2 regions of the Enterobacter sp. ECC-175 genome follow, and region 2 is predicted to be linked to the other one. Evidence: predicted binding sites of a transcription regulator. Region 2 holds the regulator's gene; the other holds the start of a gene.
What was found. The regulator CRP, encoded in region 2, controls carbon source genes, mostly activating them, when cyclic AMP is high. The targets are predictions, from matches to a motif close to ATGTGANNNNNNTCACAT.
Positions count from the first base shown of each region.

Region 1 (6,630 bases), 1.1 Mb from region 2:
CCGGAATATGCTCGCGGGTGTGGTCGGTACCGGTCCAGGTTGGGTCGCAGCCGTGGTCAGCGGTCAGGATCAGAATGTCGTCTTCTCCTACCAGCTCCATCAGCTCCGGCAGACGGCGGTCGAACAGCTCCAGACCGGCAGCATAGCCCGCCACGTCGCGACGGTGGCCCCAGGAGGAGTCGAAGTCGACGAAGTTGGTGAAGACAATGGTCTTGTCGCCCGCTTCCTTCATCTCTTTGATGGTCGCATCAAACAGCGCGTCCAGACCGGTGGCTTTCACTTTTTTGGTAATGCCGCAGTTAGCGTAGATATCCGCGATTTTACCCACGGAGACCACGTGGCCGTCTTTCTCTTCGACCAGCTTTTGCAGCACGGTAGGCGCCGGTGGCTCAACGGCCAGGTCATGACGGTTACCGGTACGCTGGAAGTTACCCGCCTTGTCGCCGATAAACGGACGCGCAATCACGCGGCCAATGTTGTAACCGCCTTCGGTCAGCTCTTCACGGGCGATTTCGCACAGCTCGTAGAGTTTATCCAGGCCAAATGTTTCTTCGTGGCAGGCAATCTGGAATACGGAGTCAGCGGAGGTGTAGAAAATCGGCTTACCGGTTTTCATGTGCTCTTCGCCGAGCTGGTCCAGGATCACGGTACCGGAAGAGTGGCAGTTACCGAGGTAGCCCGGCAGGTTGGCGCGCTTCACCAGCTTGTCCAGCAGCTCCTGCGGGAAGCTGTTCTCGTGATCGGAGAAATAGCCCCAGTCGAACAGCACCGGCACACCGGCAATTTCCCAGTGGCCAGACGGGGTATCTTTACCGGAAGAGAGCTCGTGAGCCCAGGCGTAGGCGCCCACCACTTCCGCGTTGCCGTCCATACCGGCTGCGATTTTACCGGTAGAACCTTCATGCGCCTTCACCAGACCGAGGCGGGTCAGGTTTGGCAGATTCAGCGGGCCTTTACGACCGTTGTCCGCTTCGCCCTTCGCACAGGCTTCCGCGATGTGGCCCATGGTATCGGAACCCACGTCGCCAAAACGTTCTGCATCTTCGGTTGCGCCGATGCCGAATGAGTCCAGCACCATAATAAATGCACGTTTCATAATTGTTCTCCGTACTCAGTGCTTAAAAAATAGGGATCAGATCAGTATACAGTCATTCGATGATGCGACGATAGACGCAAGGCGTGCTTTCTGGTGCTTTATCGTCAAGGGTAATGGCCGCTTTCACCGCTTTCGCCGCATCCTGCCAGCTGGCCTCATCCTTCGCGTGGATCACCGCCAGCGGGCGCTGCCCGTCAACGCTGTCGCCCAGACGGGCCATCTCGGTAAAGCCGACGCTGTAGTCAATGGTATCTGATGCCTGACGACGACCGCCGCCCATGGAAACGACCGCCATGCCGAGCGCGCGGGTATCCATCGCGGAGACAAATCCTTCCGCGTCGGCATATACCGCCTTGCTGAGCATCGCGGTTGGCAGATATTTCGCATAATTCTCAACGAAGTCGGTTGGGCCTTTTTGCGCCGCCACCATGCGGCCAAAGATCTCCGCCGCCTTACCGTTGTCCAGCACCGCCTGAAGTTTGGCGCGCGCCTCCGCGTCGTCTTTGGCCAGCTTGCCGGAGATTAACATCTCAACGCACAGCGCCATGGTGACGTCGAGCAGACGCGGGTTGCGGTATTCGCCCGTCAGGAACTGCACGGCTTCGCGCACTTCGACGGCGTTACCGGCGCTGGACGCGAGGACCTGGTTCATGTCGGTCAGCAGAGCGGTCGTACGCACGCCCGCACCGTTGGAGACGCCCACAATGGCTTCCGCCAGTGCGGCAGAAAGTTCATAGGTTGGCATAAACGCGCCGCTGCCCACCTTCACGTCCATCACCAGCGCGTCCAGGCCTTCCGCCAGCTTTTTAGCCAGAATCGAGGCGGTGATCAGCGGGATGGAGTCTACGGTGGCGGTAATATCACGCGTCGCGTAAAAACGCTTGTCTGCCGGAGCAAGCGAGCTGGTCTGGCCGATAATCGCCACGCCAACGTCTTTAATAATGTCGCGGAAGCGGCTGTCGTCCGGGAAGATATCGAAGCCCGGAATGGCTTCCAGCTTGTCGAGCGTACCGCCCGTGTGGCCCAGGCCACGCCCGGAAATCATCGGAATGTAACCGCCGCAGGCGGCCACCATCGGGCCAAGCATCAGCGAGGTAACATCACCCACGCCGCCGGTGGAGTGTTTATCCACAATCGGGCCGTTAAGGTTGAGGCTTTTCCAGTCCAGCACGGTTCCTGAATCTCGCATCGCCATGGTCAGCGACACGCGCTCAGGCATCGACATATCGTGGAAGAAGATGGTCATCGCCAGGGCGGCAATCTGCCCTTCAGAGATGGTGTTATCACGAATGCCGTTGATAAAGAAGCGGATCTCTTCGTCGCTTAATGCATGACCATCACGTTTTTTACGAATAATTTCTTGTGCGAGAAACACGGTAACCTCCATGCGGAATCGGGGGAATTGTGGCGGGTGGCGCTACGCTGACCCGCCCTACGACCCTGTAGGCCGGATAAGCGAAGCGTCATCCGGCATTGGCTGACAATCAGTAGCTGCTTGCGCTCTTACCGTCGCCGTGACCCAGCGCTTTCAGCAGGCTTGCCAGCAGGCTGGATGCGCCGAAGCGGTAGTGGCGGGCATCGGCCCAGTCGGCGCCGAACAGTTCGTCCGCGATCGCCAGGAACTGCTGCGCGTCTTCCGCGGTGCGCACGCCGCCCGCCGGTTTGAAGCCAACGGTTTTTGATACGCCCATATCGCGGATCACTTCCATCATGATGCGCGCGCTTTCCGGCGTCGCGTTCACCGGCACTTTACCGGTAGAGGTTTTGATGAAGTCCGCGCCGGCTTTGATGGAGATTTCAGATGCTTTGCGAATCAGCGCTTCTTCTTTCAGCTCGCCGGTTTCGATGATCACTTTCAGCAGCACGTCTGCCGCGGCGCATGCGTCTTTACACGCTTTCACCAGGTCAAAACCTACCTGCTCGTTGCCGGCGATCAGCGCGCGGTACGGGAACACTACGTCAACTTCATCCGCACCGTAGGCAATCGCCGCGCGGGTTTCTGCCAGCGCAATCTCGATGTCGTCGTTACCGTGCGGGAAGTTCGTCACGGTCGCGATACGCACGTCCGGCGTGCCCTGCTCGTTCAGGGTTTTACGCGCGATAGGGATAAAACGCGGGTAAATGCAGACGGCAGCGGTGTTGCCGACGGGGGTTTTCGCCTGATGGCACAGGGCGATGACTTTCTCATTGGTGTCGTCATCGTTCAGGGTGGTCAGGTCCATCAGCTTCAGCGCGCGCAGGCTGCTTGCGGTTAAATCGGTCATAACATTCTCCAACGGCATCGCCGTATAAATTTCACCTTGCGGTCTGTGACTATTCTAACATCCAGCCGCACTCACACTTCGACATTCATCACAGTTAATGAAAACTTCATGCAAATTTGCATTACTGTAATGAGATCGACGTCAAATTTTAACCCGATAACGGCTGCCTAAAACAGCGGTTACCCCTGTGGGATCAATAGCCCCGACGGGATCGCTTCTTAAAATTCTCGGCATCATCCGCAGAACGATAAAGGAAGCGAATATGTCCCACGCCAGCCCCGATGACATGCAGCAACGTTGCCAGCAAATTGTGACAAGCCCGACGTTGAGCCCCGAGCAGAAGCGTCATTTGCTGGCGCTGGAAGCGGAAGACAACCTCCCCTACCCGGCGCTCCCGGCCGCAGCCCGCGCCGCGCTGGACGAAGGCGTTATCTGCGATATGTACGAGGGACACGCCCCCTACAAGCCGCGCTACGTGCTGCCGGACTACGCCAAATTCCTCGCGAACGGTTCAGACTGGCTGGAGCTGGAGGGGGCGCAGGATCTTGATGACGCGCTGTCGCTGCTCACCATCCTCTACCACCATGTTCCCTCCGTTACCTCCATGCCGGTGTACCTGGGCCATCTGGATGCACTGCTGCAGCCGTATGTTAAAATTCTAACACAAGAAGAAATCGATAGCCGAATAAAACGTTTCTGGCGCTACCTGGACCGCACGCTGCCGGATGCCTTTATGCACGCCAACATCGGCCCGGAAGATACGCCCGTCACGCGCGCCATTCTCAGCGCCGATGCTGAGCTTAAGCAGGTTGCACCCAATCTGACCTTTATCTATGACCCACAGGTCACGCCGGACGATCTGCTGCTAAACGTCGCTAATAACATATGTGAATGCAGTAAACCGCACGTTTCTAATGGCCCTGTGAATGATAAAATTTTCACAAAAGGACGCTACGGCGTGGTTAGCTGTTACAACTCCCTGCCGCTCGCGGGCGGCGGCAGCACCCTGGTGCGCCTCAATCTGAAGGCGATTGCCGAGCGCAGCGAATCCATCGAGGACTTCTTCACTCGCGCCCTGCCGCACTACTGCCAGCAGCAGATTGCCATCATCGATGCCCGCTGCGATTTCCTCTATCAGCAGTCCGGCTTCTTTGAGAATAGCTTCCTGGTGAAAGAGGGGCTGATCGACGCCGATCGTTTCGTGCCGATGTTTGGCATGTACGGCCTCGCGGAAGCGGTCAATACGCTGTGCGAAAAGGAAGGTATCGAAGGACGTTACGGCAAGGACGAACGGGCGAACGCGCTGGGCTATCGCATCAGCGAACAGCTCTCGACGTTTGTCGACAAAACGCCGGTAAAACACGGCTGGAAGCAGCGGGCGATGCTGCACGCCCAGTCGGGGATCAGCTCCGACTCAGGCACCACGCCGGGCGCGCGCCTGCCCTATGGCGATGAGCCCGATCCCATCAGCCACCTGCTGGCCGTTGCGCCACACCATCAGTATTACCACGCCGGGATCAGCGACATTCTGACGCTGGAAGAGACGGTTAAGCGCAACCCGCAGGCCGTCGTCCAGCTTTGCCTGGGCGCGTTCAGGGCCGGGATGCGCGAGTTTACCGCTAACGTCGCCGGTAACGATCTGGTACGCGTGACCGGGTACATGGTGCGTTTGTCGGATCTTGAGAAGTACCGCGAGGCGGGGTCACGCACTAACACCACCTGGCTCGGCGAGGAGGCCGCGCGCAATACCCGCATTCTGGAGCGACAGCCGCGAGTGGTGAGCCATGAACAGCAGATGCGCTTTAGTTAGTCAGGTTATCCCGTTTTCCTGCGTGGACGGGCCGGGCAGCCGCCTGGCGCTGTTCCTGCAGGGGTGCAACCTGCGCTGTAAAACCTGCCATAACCCGTGGACGATCGGCCGCTGCAACGACTGCGGCGACTGCGTTCCCCACTGCCCGCACGATGCGCTAAACGTGCAGGCCGGCCGCGTCTGGTGGCAGGAGAGCCTCTGCCACCAGTGCGATACCTGCCTGCATCTGTGCCAGCAGCAGGCGACGCCCATGGCGCAGCGCTACAGCGTCGAGGAGATCCTCGCGCAGGTCCGCAAGGCCTCGCCCTTTATTGAAGGGATCACCGCGAGCGGCGGCGAAGCGACAACCCAGCTGCCGTTTTTGATCGCCCTGTTTTCAGCGATCAAAGCCGACCCTGCCCTGCGCCACTTAACCTGCCTGGTGGACAGCAATGGCCTGCTGAGCGAAACCGGCTGGCAGAAACTCCTTCCGGTGCTTGACGGGGCGATGCTGGATCTCAAGGCGTGGGGCAATGAGCACCACCGCTTCCTGACGGGGCGCGACAATCCTCAGATTAAGCAGAGCATACGCTGGCTGGCCGAACGCCAGCGCCTTACCGAGCTGAGGCTGCTGGTGATTCCTGAGCGGTGTGATTATATGGACCATTTTCCCGCCCTGGCGGCGTTTATCCGCGCGCTTGGGAGCATTCCGGTGCGCATTAACGCCTTTCACGCGCACGGGGTTTACGGCGAGGCGGCGTCATGGCGCAGCGCCACGCCGGATGACGTGGAGCCGCTGGCGCGGGCGCTTGAAAAACAGCAGATTACGGTGCTTCGTCCGGCGCTATACCTTTAGCGTGATGCCGAACGTTGCGCGGGTGTTTTCGAGCAGCGCATCGGCAATCACATCCTCCGGCTCCTTTCGCAGTTCGCACAGTTCAGCAAACACGCGCGCCGCCTGCTCCGGGCGGTTAGGCTGGCCCTGAAAGCCGCTTAACGGCATATCCGGCGCATCGGTTTCCAGCAACAGCGCCGAGAGAGGGAGCTGCGCGATGACGTCGCGGGTTTTGCTGGCGCGGGGATAGGTGATCGTCCCGCCCACGCCAATCCTGTAGCCGAGTTCAATAAACCGCTGCGCCTGCTGCAGGCTGCCTGAAAAGCCGTGCACGACGCCGGTGCGCGGCAGGTTCTGGCGTTTAAGGTGCATCGCCAGCTTGTCATGCGTACGGCGGGAATGGAGGATCGCCGGCAGATCGTGACGCTTTGCCAGCCGAAGCTGCGCATCCAGGATCGCCTGCTGACGCTCAAACTGCGGATCGTCCCGGTAGAGATCGAGGCCGATCTCGCCGATGGCGACGAGCTTGCTGTTCGGCTTTTTCAGCGCGTCATCCAGCCTGTCGATATCCCCATCATGATGATGCTCAATGACGATCGGATGCAGCCCCAGCGCCGCGAATACCGCATCGTGATGCCGGGCGAGA
Region 1 is NZ_CP143776.1:1,262,444-1,269,073, reverse strand. Features, by position in the region: gene deoB (phosphopentomutase) at 1-1,096, opposite strand, end outside; gene deoA (thymidine phosphorylase) at 1,149-2,471, opposite strand; gene deoC (deoxyribose-phosphate aldolase) at 2,581-3,360, opposite strand; gene V1599_RS05985 (YjjI family glycine radical enzyme) at 3,623-5,170, shown strand; gene V1599_RS05980 (YjjW family glycine radical enzyme activase) at 5,145-6,005, shown strand; gene V1599_RS05975 (TatD family hydrolase) at 5,994-6,630, opposite strand, start outside.
Region 1: a site for CRP is predicted at 3,490-3,507, ahead of deoC (deoxyribose-phosphate aldolase). Genes of this name have one in related genera too.

Region 2 (6,630 bases):
ACGCGAAGGCACCGATTATGGTGAACAAGAGCGTTCGCTTGAACAAAAGGTCGACGATGTGAAGCGCCAGCTGAAAAGCGGCGACGTGGTGCTGGTGTGGTCAGAACTGCATGAAACGGTCAATATCATGCCCCGCAACGCGTTTCACGGCTGATCTTTACATCTTTCCAGTCAGGGAGTTGCTATGTCTGCCAGACATCCGGTTATTGCCGTAACGGGTTCGAGTGGTGCGGGCACCACTACCACCAGCCTCGCCTTTCGCAAAATTTTCGCCCAGCTCAACCTGCGGGCGGCAGAGGTTGAGGGCGACAGCTTTCACCGCTACACGCGCCCCGAAATGGACATGGCCATCCGCAAGGCGCGCGATATGGGCAAACACATCAGCTATTTCGGCCCGGAGGCCAACGATTTCGGCCTGCTGGAGCAGACGTTTATTGAATACGGCCAGACCGGCAAGGGGCAGTCGCGCAAGTACCTGCACACCTATGACGAAGCCGTGCCGTGGAATCAGGTTCCGGGCACCTTCACCCCGTGGCAGCCGCTGCCGGAGCCAACGGACGTGCTGTTTTACGAAGGGCTGCACGGCGGCGTGGTCACCCCGCAGCACGACGTGGCGCGCCACGTTGACCTGCTGGTCGGCGTGGTGCCTATCGTCAACCTGGAGTGGATCCAGAAGCTCACCCGCGACATCAGCGAGCGCGGGCACTCGCGCGAGGCGGTAATGGACTCCGTGGTGCGCTCCATGGAAGATTACATCAACTACCTGACGCCGCAGTTCTCACGCACCCACATCAACTTCCAGCGCGTGCCGACGGTAGACACCTCCAACCCGTTCGCGGCGAAAAGCATTCCTTCTCTGGACGAAAGCTTCGTGGTGATCCATTTCCGCAATCTGGAAGGGATTGATTACCCGTGGCTGCTGGCGATGCTGCAGGGTTCGTTTATTTCTCATATGAACACACTGGTGGTTCCGGGCGGGAAAATGGGGCTGGCGATGGAGTTAATCATGACGCCGCTGGTGCAGCGGCTGATGGAAGGCAAGCAGATCGCGTGAGCATATTCCCTCTCCCCGTGGGAGAGGGCTAGAGTGTGGGCATCAACAGGCGCGATGCCCCGACATTACGCTTCGATCACCTCATATGAATGGGTAATGTTCACCGCTTTCTCCAGCATGAGCGCCACGGAGCAGTACTTCTCAGCGGACAGGTCAACCGCGCGCGCCACCGCCGCGTCTTTCAGCTCTTTGCCCGTGACGATAAAGTGCAGGTTGATGTGCGTGAACAGGCGCGGCGCCTCTTCGCGACGTTCCGACGTCAGCTTCACTTCGCAATTGGTCACCTCCTGACGGCCTTTCTGCAGGATAGACACCACGTCAATCGCGCTGCATCCGCCTGCCGCCATCAGCACCATCTCCATCGGGCTTGGCGCTTTATCGCCGGAGTTACCGTCCATCAAAATCTGGTGGCCGGAAGCGGACTCGCCCAGGAAGGTTAGCCCTTCGACCCATTTCACACGCGCTTGCATATTTATTAACTCCAACGTTGCATTTTTGGTGACAGATTACGCGCGCGTTACATTTCTCGCAACGGAAGGCGACCTGCATCATGCTGAAGCGAGACACCAGGAGACACGCGGCAAAAGCTATGCTAAAACACTCTGGATGCTACAGTAATACATTGACGTTACACATGTATGCAGAGGACATCAAACTTTACTGGCTGCGACACATTAGACGGCCGACTTCCCAGGTATGGGTAAGAATTCGATTGCAAACCCAGAGTCAGGATGCAACGTATGGCTCTGGAGACAGCTTATAACAGAGGATAACAGCGCATGGTGCTTGGCAAACCGCAAACAGACCCGACTCTCGAATGGTTCTTGTCTCATTGCCACATTCATAAGTACCCATCAAAGAGCACGCTGATTCACCAGGGTGAAAAAGCGGAAACGTTGTATTACATCGTTAAAGGCTCGGTGGCAGTGCTGATCAAAGATGAAGAAGGGAAAGAGATGATCCTTTCTTATCTGAACCAGGGCGATTTCATCGGTGAACTGGGCCTGTTTGAAGAAGGCCAGGAACGTAGCGCCTGGGTTCGTGCAAAGACAGCATGTGAAGTGGCTGAAATTTCTTACAAAAAGTTCCGTCAGCTGATCCAGGTTAACCCGGACATCCTGATGCGTCTTTCTTCGCAGATGGCGCGCCGCCTGCAGGTTACGTCTGAAAAAGTGGGCAACCTCGCCTTCCTCGACGTCACCGGTCGTATCGCACAGACCCTGCTGAACTTGGCGAAACAGCCAGACGCCATGACCCACCCTGACGGCATGCAAATTAAAATTACCCGCCAGGAGATTGGTCAGATCGTCGGTTGCTCCCGTGAAACGGTGGGTCGTATTCTAAAAATGCTGGAAGATCAGAACCTGATCTCTGCACACGGTAAAACCATCGTGGTTTACGGAACCCGTTAATTCCGGTCAAACGGCGTGCCACCGCAGGGTGTCACGCCGTTTTTGTCTCTATCCCCCATGTGGCGCAGGCTGATCTATCACCCGGAAGTAAACTACGCACTGCGACAAACGCTGGTGTTGTGCCTGCCCGTGGCCATTGGCCTCATTCTTGGACATCTCCAGCAGGGGCTGCTGTTTTCCCTGGTGCCCGCCTGCTGCAACATTGCCGGGCTGGACACGCCGCACAAGCGCTTTTTCAAACGCCTGATCGTTGGCGGCAGCCTGTTTGCCGGCTGTAGCCTCGCCGTTCAGCTGCTGCTGGCGCGCGATATTCCACTGCCGCTGATTTTAACCGTACTGGCGATGACGCTCGGCGTTACCGCTGAAATCAGTTCGCTGCACGCCCGCCTGCTGCCCGCCTCGCTGATCGCCGCCATTTTCACCCTAAGCCTCGCGGGCAATATGCCGGTATGGGAGCCGCTGCTGATCTACGCCCTCGGCACGCTGTGGTACGGCGTATTCAACTGGTTTTGGTTCTGGCTGTGGCGGGAACAGCCGCTGCGCGAATCCCTGAGCCTGCTCTACGTTCAGCTGGCCGACTACTGCGAAGCCAAATACACCCTGCTCACGCAGCATACCGACCCGGAAAAATCCCTGCCGCCACTGCTGACGCGCCAGCAGAAGGTGGTCGATCTCATCAGCCAGTGCTACCAGCAGCTGCACATGCTCGCCGCGAATAAAAACCACGAGTACAAGCGGCTGCTGCGCATCTTCCAGGTGGGGCTGGATCTGCAGGAGCATATCTCCGTGAGCCTGCACCACCCGCAGGAGGTGCAGAAGCTGGTCGAGCGCAGCCACGCGGAAGCGGTGATCCGCTGGAACGCGCAGACGGTTTCGGCGCGCCTGCGCGTGCTGGCTGACGACATTCTGTATCACCGCTTTCCCACGCGCTTCAGCATGGAAAAGCAGCTCGGCGCGCTGGAGAAAATTGCCCGCCAGCATCCTGATAACCCGGTCGGCCAGTTCGCGGCATGGCACTTCAGCCGCATCGCCCGCGTTTTGCGCACGCAGCGCCCGCTCTACCCGCGCGACCTGATGGCCGACAAGCAGAAGCGCCTGCCGCTGCTGCCCGCCCTGAAAAGCTATCTGTCGCTTAAATCCGCCGCCCTGCGCAACGCCGCGCGCATCAGCGTGATGTTGAGCATCGCCAGCCTGATGGGCATGGCGCTGCACCTGCCGAAGCCGTACTGGATCCTCATGACCGTGCTGTTTGTTACCCAAAACGGCTACGGGGCGACGCGCGTGCGCATTCTGCACCGGGCGGGCGGCACGATGGCGGGGCTAATTATTGCGGGCGTAACGCTGCACTTCCACGTGCCGGAAGGGTATACGCTGGCGGGAATGCTGGTGGTTACGCTGGTGAGCTACCTGATCATCCGCAAAAACTACGGCTGGGCGATGGTCGGCTTTACGGTGACCGCGGTGTATACCCTGCAGCTGCTCACGCTCAACGGCGAGCAGTTTATCGTCGCCAGGCTGGTTGATACGCTGATTGGCTGCCTGATCGCCTTCGGCGGCATGGTCTGGCTGTGGCCGCAGTGGCAGAGCGGGCTGCTGCGCCAGAACGCCCACGACGCGCTCGAAGCCGACCAGGATGCCATCCGCTTAATCCTGAGCAACGATCCGCAGCCTTCGCCGCTGGCGTATCAGCGCATGCGGGTCAATCAGGCGCACAACGCCCTGTTCAACTCCCTTAATCAGGCGATGCAGGAGCCGGGCTTTAACTCGCACTATCTCGCCGACATGAGGCTATGGGTGACGCACAGCCAGTTTATCGTTGAGCATATCAACGCCATGACCACGCTGGCGCGCGAGCACACGATGCTGACGCCGGATCTGGCGCAGCGCTATTTGCAATCATGTGAAATTGGCCTGCAGCGCTGTCAGCAGCGGCTGGAGTATGATGCGCCGGGCGAGTCGGGGGATTCAAACATTCTGGAAGCGCCGGAAACGCTGACCCACGGGCCGATGAGCACCCTGGAGCAGCATTTGCAGCGCGTGCTGGGCCACCTGAACACCATGCACACCATTTCGTCGGTGGCATGGCGCCAGCGCCCGCATCACGGGATTTGGTTAACGCGCATTTTAAAACGCACGCCGTACTGAGTGTGTCGCGTGAGATTATCCCCGGACGATCTTCCCGACCGCTGCGGCAAACCGAACTAACCCGTCTGCAATATCCTTCTCTTCCACCACCAGCGACGGCGCGAAGCGCATCACGTCCGGCCCGGCGTTGAGCACCATCACCCCTTCCTGGGCGGCGGCATGCAGAAAATCGCGCGCGCGGCCCTTGTACTGCGGCTTCAGCTCGGCGCCGATCAGCAGCCCCATGCCGCGGATCTCGCTGAACACGTCGTACTGCGCGTCAATCTGCTGAAGGTGCTTCACAAACTGCTCGCGCTTCGCGCTTACGCCGCTCAGAACCGGCGGCGTATTGATGATGTCGAACGCCGCGCCCGCCACGGCGCAGGCCAGCGGGTTACCGCCGTAGGTGGAGCCGTGGGAGCCGACGTGAAACGCGGAGGCGATCTCCTGAGTGGTCAGCACCGCGCTCACCGGGAACCCGCCGCCGAGCGCCTTGGCGCTGGTCAGAATGTCCGGCGTCACGCCGTAGTGCATATAGGCGAAGAGATCGCCGGTGCGGCCCATTCCGCACTGGACCTCATCAAACACCAGCAGCGCCTTGTGCTCATCGCACAGCGCGCGCAGCCCTTTGAGGAACTCCGGCGTGGCTGCCGTCACGCCGCCTTCGCCCTGAATCGGCTCGACGACGACCGCGCAGGTGTGATCGTCCATCACCGCCTTCACCGCGTGCAGATCGTTAAACGGCACGTGGATAATATCTGCCGGTTTCGGGCCAAAGCCGTCGGAATATTTCGGCTGGCCGCCAACGGATACGGTGAACAGCGAGCGGCCGTGGAAGGCGTTATGGAAGGCGATAATCTTGGTTTTGTACGGGCTGTGGCGGGTGGAGGCGTAATAACGCGCCAGCTTGAAGGCGGTTTCGTTGGCCTCGGTGCCGGAGTTCATAAACAGCACGCGCTCGGCGAAGGTCGCATCAACGATCTTGCGCCCCAGGCGCAGCGCAGGCTCGTTGGTAAAGACGTTGCTGGTGTGCCACAGGGTTTCGCCCTGGGTTTTCAGCGCCTCTACCAGCGCAGGATGGCAATGGCCCAGCGCCGTCACCGCAATGCCGCCCGCAAAATCTACATACTCTTTGCCCTGCTGATCCCACACGCGGCTGCCTTTTCCCTTCACCGGGATAAACTCGGCCGGTGCATAAACCGGCAGGATCACTTCGTCGAATGTTGCGCGGGTAATTGCGGGTTGTTCAGTTGCCATGTCATGCCCATCCATTTTATGTCACAGAGATTGTGAAAATATAATCACAAAATATGCATAAAAAATCACAGCAAGGCAATAGATATTCAGCGATTGAGAAAATTCGCCAGCAGCGGGTGCCCCTGCTCGCTGAGAATGCTTTCCGGGTGGAACTGAACCCCTTCGAGATCCCATTCCCGATGACGGATGCCCATGATCTCCTGCGTCTCGCTTCGGGCGGTCACCTCGAAGCAGGCGGGCAGCGTCGGCGGGTCAATGACCAGAGAATGGTAGCGCGTCACGGTCAGCGGGTTATTTAACCCCGCAAAGACGCCCGCGCCCGTATGGGTAATCGGTGAGGTTTTACCGTGCATCACCTTCGCGGCGCGCACGATGGTGGCACCGAAGACCTGCGCGATGGCCTGGTGGCCCAGGCAAACGCCCAGAATCGGCAGCCTGCCCGCATAGTGGCGAATAGCGTCCAGCGAAACGCCGGATTCTGACGGCGTACACGGCCCCGGAGAGATGACGATTTTCTGCGGGGCCAGCGCGTCGATATCGGCGAGCGCGATCTCGTCATTGCGACGCACCACCACCTCGGCGCCGAGTTCGCAAAAATACTGGTAAAGGTTCCAGGTGAAGGAATCGTAGTTATCAATCAGCAGGATCATGGCGGCTCCAGAAAAAAAGGCCGCCCTATTCTACTCAGTTTCCCGCGCGTCGCTCACTACTTTGGCAAAGATGGCGTTCAGGTCCCTCACATCGCCCGTTGCGCCGCTGCGGTTCGCCGCGACCCAGCGCTCG
Region 2 is NZ_CP143776.1:197,843-204,472, forward strand. Features, by position in the region: gene V1599_RS01075 (YheU family protein) at 1-154, shown strand, start outside; gene V1599_RS01080 (phosphoribulokinase) at 185-1,054, shown strand; gene V1599_RS01085 (OsmC family protein) at 1,120-1,524, opposite strand; gene crp (cAMP-activated global transcriptional regulator CRP) at 1,834-2,466, shown strand; gene V1599_RS01095 (YccS/YhfK family putative transporter) at 2,524-4,611, shown strand; gene V1599_RS01100 (aspartate aminotransferase family protein) at 4,627-5,847, opposite strand; gene pabA (aminodeoxychorismate synthase component 2) at 5,934-6,497, opposite strand; gene V1599_RS01110 (putative adenosine monophosphate-protein transferase Fic) at 6,528-6,630, opposite strand, start outside.